2 regions of the Delftia tsuruhatensis genome follow, and region 1 is predicted to be linked to the other one. Evidence: riboswitches for the same ligand, from Rfam matches in the RefSeq annotation. Region 1 holds a riboswitch; the other holds the start of a gene.

The links. Region 1 has a riboswitch for cobalamin ahead of L1Z78_RS04330 (TonB-dependent receptor). Riboswitches for the same ligand answer to the same signal wherever they lie in the genome.
Region 2: it holds a riboswitch for cobalamin, as region 1 does, so the genes downstream of both, L1Z78_RS14490 (TonB-dependent receptor domain-containing protein) here and L1Z78_RS04330 (TonB-dependent receptor) in region 1, are expected to answer to the same signal.

What each region holds. Positions count from the first base shown of each region.
Region 1 covers NZ_LR813084.1:940,567-944,771, forward strand. Annotated here, with positions in the region: gene L1Z78_RS04320 (YbaK/prolyl-tRNA synthetase associated domain-containing protein) at 1-168, shown strand, start outside; gene L1Z78_RS04325 (CHAD domain-containing protein) at 227-1,120, shown strand; cobalamin riboswitch at 1,176-1,429, shown strand; gene L1Z78_RS04330 (TonB-dependent receptor) at 1,661-3,778, shown strand; gene L1Z78_RS04335 (ABC transporter substrate-binding protein) at 3,787-4,205, shown strand, end outside.
Region 2 covers NZ_LR813084.1:3,196,912-3,201,116, reverse strand. Annotated here, with positions in the region: gene L1Z78_RS14495 (ABC transporter substrate-binding protein) at 1-67, opposite strand, end outside; gene L1Z78_RS14490 (TonB-dependent receptor domain-containing protein) at 85-1,974, opposite strand; cobalamin riboswitch at 2,044-2,271, opposite strand; gene L1Z78_RS14485 (hypothetical protein) at 2,367-2,756, shown strand; gene L1Z78_RS14480 (helix-turn-helix transcriptional regulator) at 2,791-2,985, shown strand; gene L1Z78_RS14475 (sulfite exporter TauE/SafE family protein) at 2,987-3,793, opposite strand; gene L1Z78_RS14470 (AraC family transcriptional regulator) at 3,921-4,205, shown strand, end outside.

The sequences.
Region 1 (4,205 bases):
CTCACCCCTGCCATCCGCCTGGTGGTGGATCCGGACCTGGTCGAACGCTTTGGCGAGATCGCCTTCAACGCGGGACGGCTGGACCGCTCCATCGTGCTGGACTCGGCCGACTATGTGCGCATTGCGCGGCCCGCGCTGCACCGCCTGAGCGGGGAAGGACTGGATTGACCCCTGTCAGCGCCGCGGACCACAATCATCGCCATCGGCATCCTCTGTCCCTTGCACCATGCCCGCCAACACCTCATTGCCAGACCGATCCCGACCTGACGCGGCCGGCTTTGTGCGCGCGGCACTGGCCAGCGCGCTGGCGCAGGTGCACACCCATGCACATGCCGTGGCCGCCGGGGGCGGCGAGGCCGAACCGATACACCAGCTGCGCGTGGGCCTGAGGCGGCTGCGCACCGTGCTGCGCGAATGCGCGGGGCTGGCACCCGCCATCCGTGGTGAATGGGATGCGCCCCTGGCCCGGGCCTTTGCATGCCTGGGTACGTTGCGTGACGCAGCGACCCTGGCCGATGTGGCGCAGCCCCTGCTGCAGGCGGCCGGTGCCCCCTTGTGCGAATGGGCGCCACCCGAGGCACCGCGCGAGGAGGCGGCCGCCGCGGTGCGCGAGCCGGGCTTCGTGCGGGCGCTGGCCGAGATCCAGGCGCTGGCGCTGGCGCCCGATGGCAAGGGGCGTGGCGGTTTTGCGGCCCTGTCCGCGTCCGGCACGCGCAGGTACCTGTCGCGGCGGCTGCGGCGCCTGCATCGCCAGGTGCTGCGCGATGGATGCCGCTTCGACGGCCTGCCGCTGGAAGAACAGCACCGCGTGCGCAAGCGGCTCAAGCGCCTGCGCTATCTGTCGGAGTTCGCGCGGGAGTGTGCGCCGGGGCTGTGGCCCGCCGGCAAGGGGCGGCGCTTCGCGCAGGCGCTGGCGCCGGCCCAGGACGCGCTGGGCCTGCACAACGACATCGCCGTGGCGTCGGACCTTTTCCGGGACGAGGCCGCCCGCGATCCGCGTGCCTGGTTCGCCGCGGGCTATCTGCAGGCGCATCTGGCCTCCAGTGCCCGTGCCGGGCGCCGCGCCCTGCGTGCCCTGGCCCGGGTCCCCGCCTTCTGGGACGGGGCGCATCAGCGATAATCCGCCGCTGGCGCATCGCAGGCGGCCCCCGGGGGCGCTGCGGCGCGCCGCTGCCGAGGGTGCCCCATGCCGTTCAACGGCCAGGGGTTCAACGGGAAGCAGGTGCGCGATGCCATCCACGGTGGCCGCTCGCAATGCCTGCGCTGCCCCCGCAACGGTCAGCGGAAATCAAGCTCCCCACGCCGGCGCTCCACGCGCTGCAAGCCACTGTGTCTCCAGGGACATGGGAAGGCGGGGAGGCCTGCCCGACGGTGCCCTGTGCACCCCAGGCATTCCGCAAGCCCGGATACCGGCCTTCGGCATGGCTTTCGGACGCCGCGGGAGTGCGCCTGTCCGGTCCGGCCCCTCCAGCCTGCGCTGCGGTGGCCGGCTCCGGCGTGCGCGCTGCCCGGCGAGGTTCAGACGATAGGCCCCGCGGGTGAGCGGGGCAGTTGGGTTCAACGCATGCGCTTCGCTTCCCGGGCTGCTGGTCCTTCCGGCCTTCTTTCCCTTCTTTCCCCCCTGCGGCCACTCGCGGTCGCGGCGTCTCTGGCCTGCTGCATGGCGGCGGCCGGCGCCGCTCAGCCGGCGCAGTCCGCCGATGACGCACTGGACGCCGTCTTCGTCACGGCCACGGCACGCCCCGAGGTCCGCAGCCGCATCGCGGGCACCACGCAGACCATAGACCGCGAGGCCATCGAGCGCTCCAGCGCGCGCTCGGTCACCGACCTGCTGGCCGAGAACGCCGTGGGCTTTCTCAGCGAATGGACGGCGGCCCAGACCTCGATGAACCTGCGCGGCGCCTCCACCGACGGCCAGGGGCGCGACTTCCGCAGCCAGGTGCTGGTGCTGGTCAACGGCCGGCGCGCGGGCACGGCCAACCTGTCCAAGCTCAGCCCCTCGGACGTGGAGCGCATCGAGATCGTGCGCGGCCCGTCCTCGGTGATCTATGGCAGCCAGGCCATGGGCGGCGTGGTCAACATCATCATGAAATCCGGGGCGACGGCGCCCGGCACGCGCGCCCAGGTCTCGGCCGGGTCGTGGGACCAGTGGCGCACCGATGCGCAGACGGCCGGCGCCAACGAGCGCTTCGACTGGTACGTCGGCGTCAGCGCAGGCGGGCGCGGCGACTACGAATCGGGCGACGGCGGCACGCGCATGGACAACACCGGCTGGAAGCGGCGCGGCGCCAGCGGCGCCCTGGGCTGGCAGCTGCACGAGCTGCACCGCGTGGAACTCAAGCTGCGCACCGACGGCATCTACAACGCGGGCTTTCGCGGATCGGGCGCCAACACCTACAGCCGCGACAACCGCAGCAACCGCTCGCTGGACCTGACCTACGAGGGTGCGCTGCCCGGCCAGCGCCTGAGCTGGCTGGCCCATCTGTACAGCTTGGCCGACATCGACGAGTTCAACTGGGCCTCGCCCGTGATCCGCTCGGGCAACAGCGCCGTGCCCGGCACCGCGCGCGACTACAACCACCGCCAGCTCGATGCCACGGGCCTGCGTTTCCAGCCCCGGCTGCGCCTGAGCCAGACCAACGACCTGCTCATGGGCTTCGACTGGGAGCGCAGCAGGCTGCGTTCGGACCGTTTCCGCGTGGCCATGCCGGGCGGCCCTTCCGGACAGGTCGCGCCCTACGACAACAACCAGACCGAGCAGGTGCATGCGCTGTACCTGGAGGACGCGCAGACGCTGTTCGACGACCGCCTGACCCTGCGCGCCGGCCTGCGCAAGACCTGGGGCACGACGCGCTTCGACGAGACGCCCCACCTGGCCCTGGCCCAGCGCAGCACGCGCGACTACGACAACCACACCTGGTCGGCCGGCGCCACCTGGAAGGCCACGCAGCAGCTGACGCTGCGCGCCGCCGCCTCCACAGGCTTTCGCGCGCCCACGGCCACCGAGCTGGCCTCCGACTTCACCGCCGTCGGCGGCGGCCGCACCTTCGGCAACCCCAACCTCAAGCCCGAGAGCAGCCGCCAGGTCGAGGTCGGCGCCACGCTGCAGCAGCCCGGCTGGCGCGTGGACACGGCCCTGTTCCAGAACACCATCAGCGACCGCATCATCACGGTCTCGCGCGGGGCCGCGACCAATACTTCGGACTACGCCAACAACGCGGCCGACATCGTGGCGCGCGGCCTGGAGCTGCAGGCCGATGTGGACTTGGCACGGGCGCTGGACCTGACCGGCCACCAGCTCAAGGCCTGGGCCGGCGGCTACTACCACTTCAGCATGCGCGACAAGGGCGCGGCGGCCTCGGCCAACACCGACAAGGTGCAGCGCATGTACCGCTACGAGGCCTCGGCCGGCCTGCGCTACGGGCGCGGCAGCGGGCGCCTGCAGGGCGACTGGAGCCTGCAGTTGGCCACGCTGCTGCGCGGACCCATGTGGTATGACACCGAAGAGGCGCTGCTCATCCCCCAGGGCGAGCCCGGCAGCACATTCATCCACCGCAAGGGCGCCTTCACGGTCTGGAACCTGCGCGCCGACTACCGCGTGACGCCGGGCGTCAAGCTGTTCGCGGCCGTGAACAACCTGTTCGACATCAACCGCCATCCGATCTTCATCGCGCTGGACCGCAAGCCCTGCATCGCCAATCCGGCCTACCAGAATGGCGGCTGCGGAACGTCGATGGCGGGCCGTGAACTGGTCGTCGGCCTCCAGGCCGAGTTCTGAGGCATGGCATGAGGCGATCCTGCTCCACACGCCGGCAATGGCTGCGCCAGGGTGCTGCGGCGGCCCTGGCCGGCGGGCTGTCCGGCGCCTGGGCGCAGGGTGCGCCCGTGGTGCTGCACGATGCGCTGGGCCGGCGCGTGGAGATCGCCACGCCGCCACGGCGCATCGTCTCCATCTTTTCCTCCAACACCGAGCTGGTGGCCTCGCTGGGGCTGCTGGACCGCGTGGTGGGCGTGGAGGATTTCACGCGCTTTCCGCCCGGCGTGGAGCGCATTCCCAAGGTGGGCGGGCGGCTGGGTTTCTCGGTCGATGCCCTGGTCGCGCGCCGGCCCGACCTGGTCATCGTCACGCCCGCGCGCCAGGCCGCGCACCAGCTGGTCGATCCCATGGAGCGCATCGGCGTGCCCGTGATCGTGCTGCTCAGCCG
Region 2 (4,205 bases), 2.3 Mb from region 1:
CGTGCGCACGGGCGCCGCCCGCGCAGGCCAGCGCGGTGCTCAGCAGCAGAAGGTGCAGCAGGTGCATGGCGCGGCCTGGGCCTGTCAGGGCAGAGGTGTCCAGCGCATGCTGACAAACACCGTGCGGCCCGCGTTCGCGTAGCCGCGTGCGGGTGCGTAGGCGCGGTCGGCGATGTTGTTGACGCGGGCCAGCAGCGTCCACTGCCGCGTCAGCTGGCGCTGTGCGTACAGATTGACCACGCCATAGCCGCCGAGCCGCAGGGTGTTGGCCTCGTCTGCATAGCGGCCGCTGTAGAGCTGGGCCTCGCCGCCCAGCGTCCAGCCGGCCGCCTGGGTGTCGGCATTGAGCTTGAGCATGCGCTTGGAGCGGTAGGGCAGCAGCTTGCCGGTCTCCAGGTTCTCGGGGTTCATGAAGTCCAGCGAGGCGCCCAGGTTGGCGCTGCCCAGGCGCGTGCCGCCAGACACCGTCAGGCCGGTGATCTCCACGCTCTGCCAGTTGCGGTAGCAGTTGCAGGGAAGGGCGCTGTTCCAGTCGTAGGTGATCAGGTTCTTGAACTTGTTGCGGTAGACCACGGCCGAGAGGCGGTTGGCACCGGCCGCATAGTGCAGGCCGGTTTCCACGTTGGTGCTGCTTTCGGGCTTGAGGTCGGCCGCCGCCTGGCCGGTGAAGCGCTCGTACAGCGTGGGGGTTCTGAAGGCCGTACCGGCCGATGCCACCCAGCGCCAGCGCTCGTCGATCTGCAGGCCATAGCCCAGGCCGCCCGTGGTCTTGCTCTGCTGGTCGCGCACCTGGTCGTGGCGCAGGTTGGCGTCGAACTGGTGGCGGCCCTCGGTCAGGCGCCAGCCGGCCGACAGGGAGTTCTGCACGCGCCGGCTGTCGGTGTTCTGGGTCCAGGCGTAGTCGGTGTCGAGCCTGTCTTCACGGCGTTCCAGGTCCACGTTGAAACGGTGCTTGCCCAGCGTGAACAGGTTCTGCAGCAGGTAGTTGGTGGAGCGGCCCTTGGCGCTTTCGGGCGACTGGGTGTGGCGGTCGCTTTGGCTGTCGGTATGGGAGATCTGGACCACGCTCTTGTAGAGGGCGTTCCAGCCGGCCTGCCAGCGCAGGCTGCCGGTGGTGTTCTTGACCACGTCGTAGTCGTCGAAAGGCGGCGGGCTCTGGTCGTAGTGCGTGCGCAGGCGGCTGTACAGCAGGCTGGCGTCGATCTGGTGGATGCCTGCTTTGTAGCCCGCGTTCAGGCCCAGCGAGGTGTTGCTGTAGCCATCCTTGTCGGGGTTGGGCGAGAAGGTGTTGCCGGGGTAGACGTCGAAGCCGTCGCTGCGCTCGTCCGCCAGATTCAGCCCGTAGGTGAAGCCGCTGGCCGCGCCCTGGAAGCCCGTGGCGAGCTTGCTGGTGCCCTGGTTGCCGATGCCGGCCTCGGCATAGGCACGGGGCTGGCCGTCGGTAGGCCGCTTGGTGAAGATCTGGATCACGCCGCCCATGGCGTCGGAGCCATAGATGGCGGCGGCCGGGCCGCGCAGCACCTCGATGCGCTCGATCTGCGCCAGCGGCAGGGTGGACCAGACCGCGCCGCCCTGCAGTTCCTGCGAGCTGTAGCGAACGCCGTCGACGAACACGGCCGTGTGCTGGTTGCTGGTGCCGCGCAGGTAGACCGATGTGACCTGGCCCGGCCCGCCATTGCGGTTGATCTGCACGCCCGGCACCTGCACCAGCAGGTCGGCCACGCCGGTGGCGCCGCTGCGGGCAATGGTCTCTGCGTCGATCACGGTCATGTCGGCCGTGACGGTGCGCAGCGACTGCTCGCTGCGCGAGGCGGTGACGACCACGGTGTCCAGCTGCGAGGACTGGGTTTGCGCCTGGGCCTGGCAGGCCAGCAGCGAGGCCAGGGCCAGGGCAGACAGGGTGCGCTGTGCGCAGAAAGCCGGGGGCGAGCGAAGGGCGGCGCCGTGGGCGCGCGCGAAGGCGAGGGTGTGCATGGATGCGGACCAGTTGCGCGCCAGCGACCCCGCCGGCACGGAAACCAAAAAGACCGGCTGCGCTGCATGCGCGGCCGGCCGCCTGTTGGCCGGTATCCAGACTGGTGACGCACTCGCCAAGGCCTTCCCGGGCTGTACGCCCAGTGGCACGGGTTTGGCGGGGGCCGGTGCCATGCACGCGGCGTTTCACTCACTGTTGCGGGGGCAGTACATGCGGGCGGTTTGATCTGGCCGCCCCATGTTTCCCGTTTAACCGCAGCCCCTGGGGCTGCTGGCACCAACGGCGGCGATTGTACGGCGGGGCGTCCGGCAGGAGTGTAAAGCTTGCTTGACATGTCCTTGGTGGGCATCGCACAATGTCAAGCATCCTTTACACATGCCGAGATCCATCCATGAATCGAACCCTTGCCACCAACCGCCGCTATCAGAAGGAACTGGGATTTGCGCTGCTGCTGTACATGGCGCTGCTCGTCGGGGCGCTTGTGCTGAGTGCAGACATGGAGGCGGGAGCCGTGCGCACGGCGCTGCTGCTCAGCCCCATGCTGGCGTTTGCGCTGGCCGTGCGGGCCATCGTGCGGCTGGTGCGCGATACCGACGAGTTCCTGCGCAAGTCCATGCTGGAACAGCTGGCGATTGCAGCGGCAGGTACAGCGGGCATTACCTTCACCTACGGATTCCTGGAAATAGCTGGTTTTCCCAAGCTCAGCATGTTCATGGTGTGGCCCTTGATGGGGGGGCTGTGGGTGGCGGCTTCGGTGGTCCACTGGCTGCGCAGCCGATGAACCGCAGCCCCATGCCCGGGCCACTGCCTTCGCCATGAAAAACAGAATCCGCGCACTGCGCGCCGAGCGCGGCTGGAGCCAGGCGGCGCTGGCGGACCTGCTGGGTGTATCGCGCCAGACCGTCAATGCGATAGAGACGGGACGCTACGACCCCAGCCTGCCGCTGGCCTTCGCCATCGCCCGGGTCTTCGAGACCCGGATCGAGGCGATCTTCGAAGAAGAAGGCTGACTCAGGCCAGGACCATGACCAGCAGCACCAGGCCCAGCAACGCCAGATAGGCCTTGGCATGCAGGGCATCGGGAATGCGGCCGATGAGCGGCGCGGCCAGCCGGATGCCGCACCAGGAGCCGGCCGTCAGCACCGCGAAGGCCCGCAGGTCCACATAGCCCGCATGCCAAGGCCCCGGCGCTGCGTGGCGCGATGCCAGCATGTAGGCCGCGGTGCCCGCCACGGCCATGGGCAGGGACAGCGGGCTGGCCATGGCCGTGGCGGCCGCCATGCTGGCGCCGCGCCGGCGCATCAGCGGCACGGTCATCACGCTGCCGCCCACGCCCAGGAAGGCCGCAATCGCGCCAATCGCCAGACCTGCAATGGCGGCTGGCCTGCGGCCCATGGGCTGCAAGCGAGTGGTGGTGCCATGCACGAAGCCCGGGCGCAGCAGCGCATCGGCAATGGTCAGCGCCAGGTAGGCAATGAAAGCCCAGCGCACCCAGTCGCCGTTGAGCCAGGTGGCGACGGCGGCGCCCGCCACGGCGCCGACCGCGATGTAGCCGGCCAGTGGCCGCACCTGGTCCCAGGGCAGGGCGCCCGCGCGGTGCTGGCGCAGCGTGGCCATGGAGGCACCAAAAATCATCACGCAGGTGGAGGTGGCCACGGCAATGTGCATGGCAGCCTGGCCAACCGCAGAGTCCGCGCCGTGGATGGAGGTCAGCAGCGCATAAAGCAGCGGAACGGCCACGAAGCCGCCGCCAAAGCCGAAGAGCACGGTGGTCACGCCGGCAAGCACACCGAAAGCCAGCAGCAGGAGATGGAACACGAGCAGTCCTTTGAAAAAAAGATCAAGGACTGAACCTTAGGATGCTGCGTTTTGGCATGCTTTCGCGGATAGGTCAATAATCCTCGAATTCCTGCCAAAACCTGCTGGCTGCTTTCCGTACATTCCCATGCTCAACATCCCGCTGCCTTCCGTGGACGCCGTCGCACGCGATGTGCTGGCCATCGGCACCGACTACACGCCCGGCACGCTGCTGCCCACGCACAGCCACCGGCGCGCCCAGTTTCTCTATGGCATGAGCGGGCTGATGGAGGTGGCCACCGACGACGGCGCCTGGACCATTCCGCCTTACAGCGGCGTGTGGATTCCGGCCGGCAAGCCGCACAGCGTGCGCATGCAGGGCGTGAGCACGCGCAGCCTGTACATCGAACCGGCTGCCGCGCCCCGCCCGGGT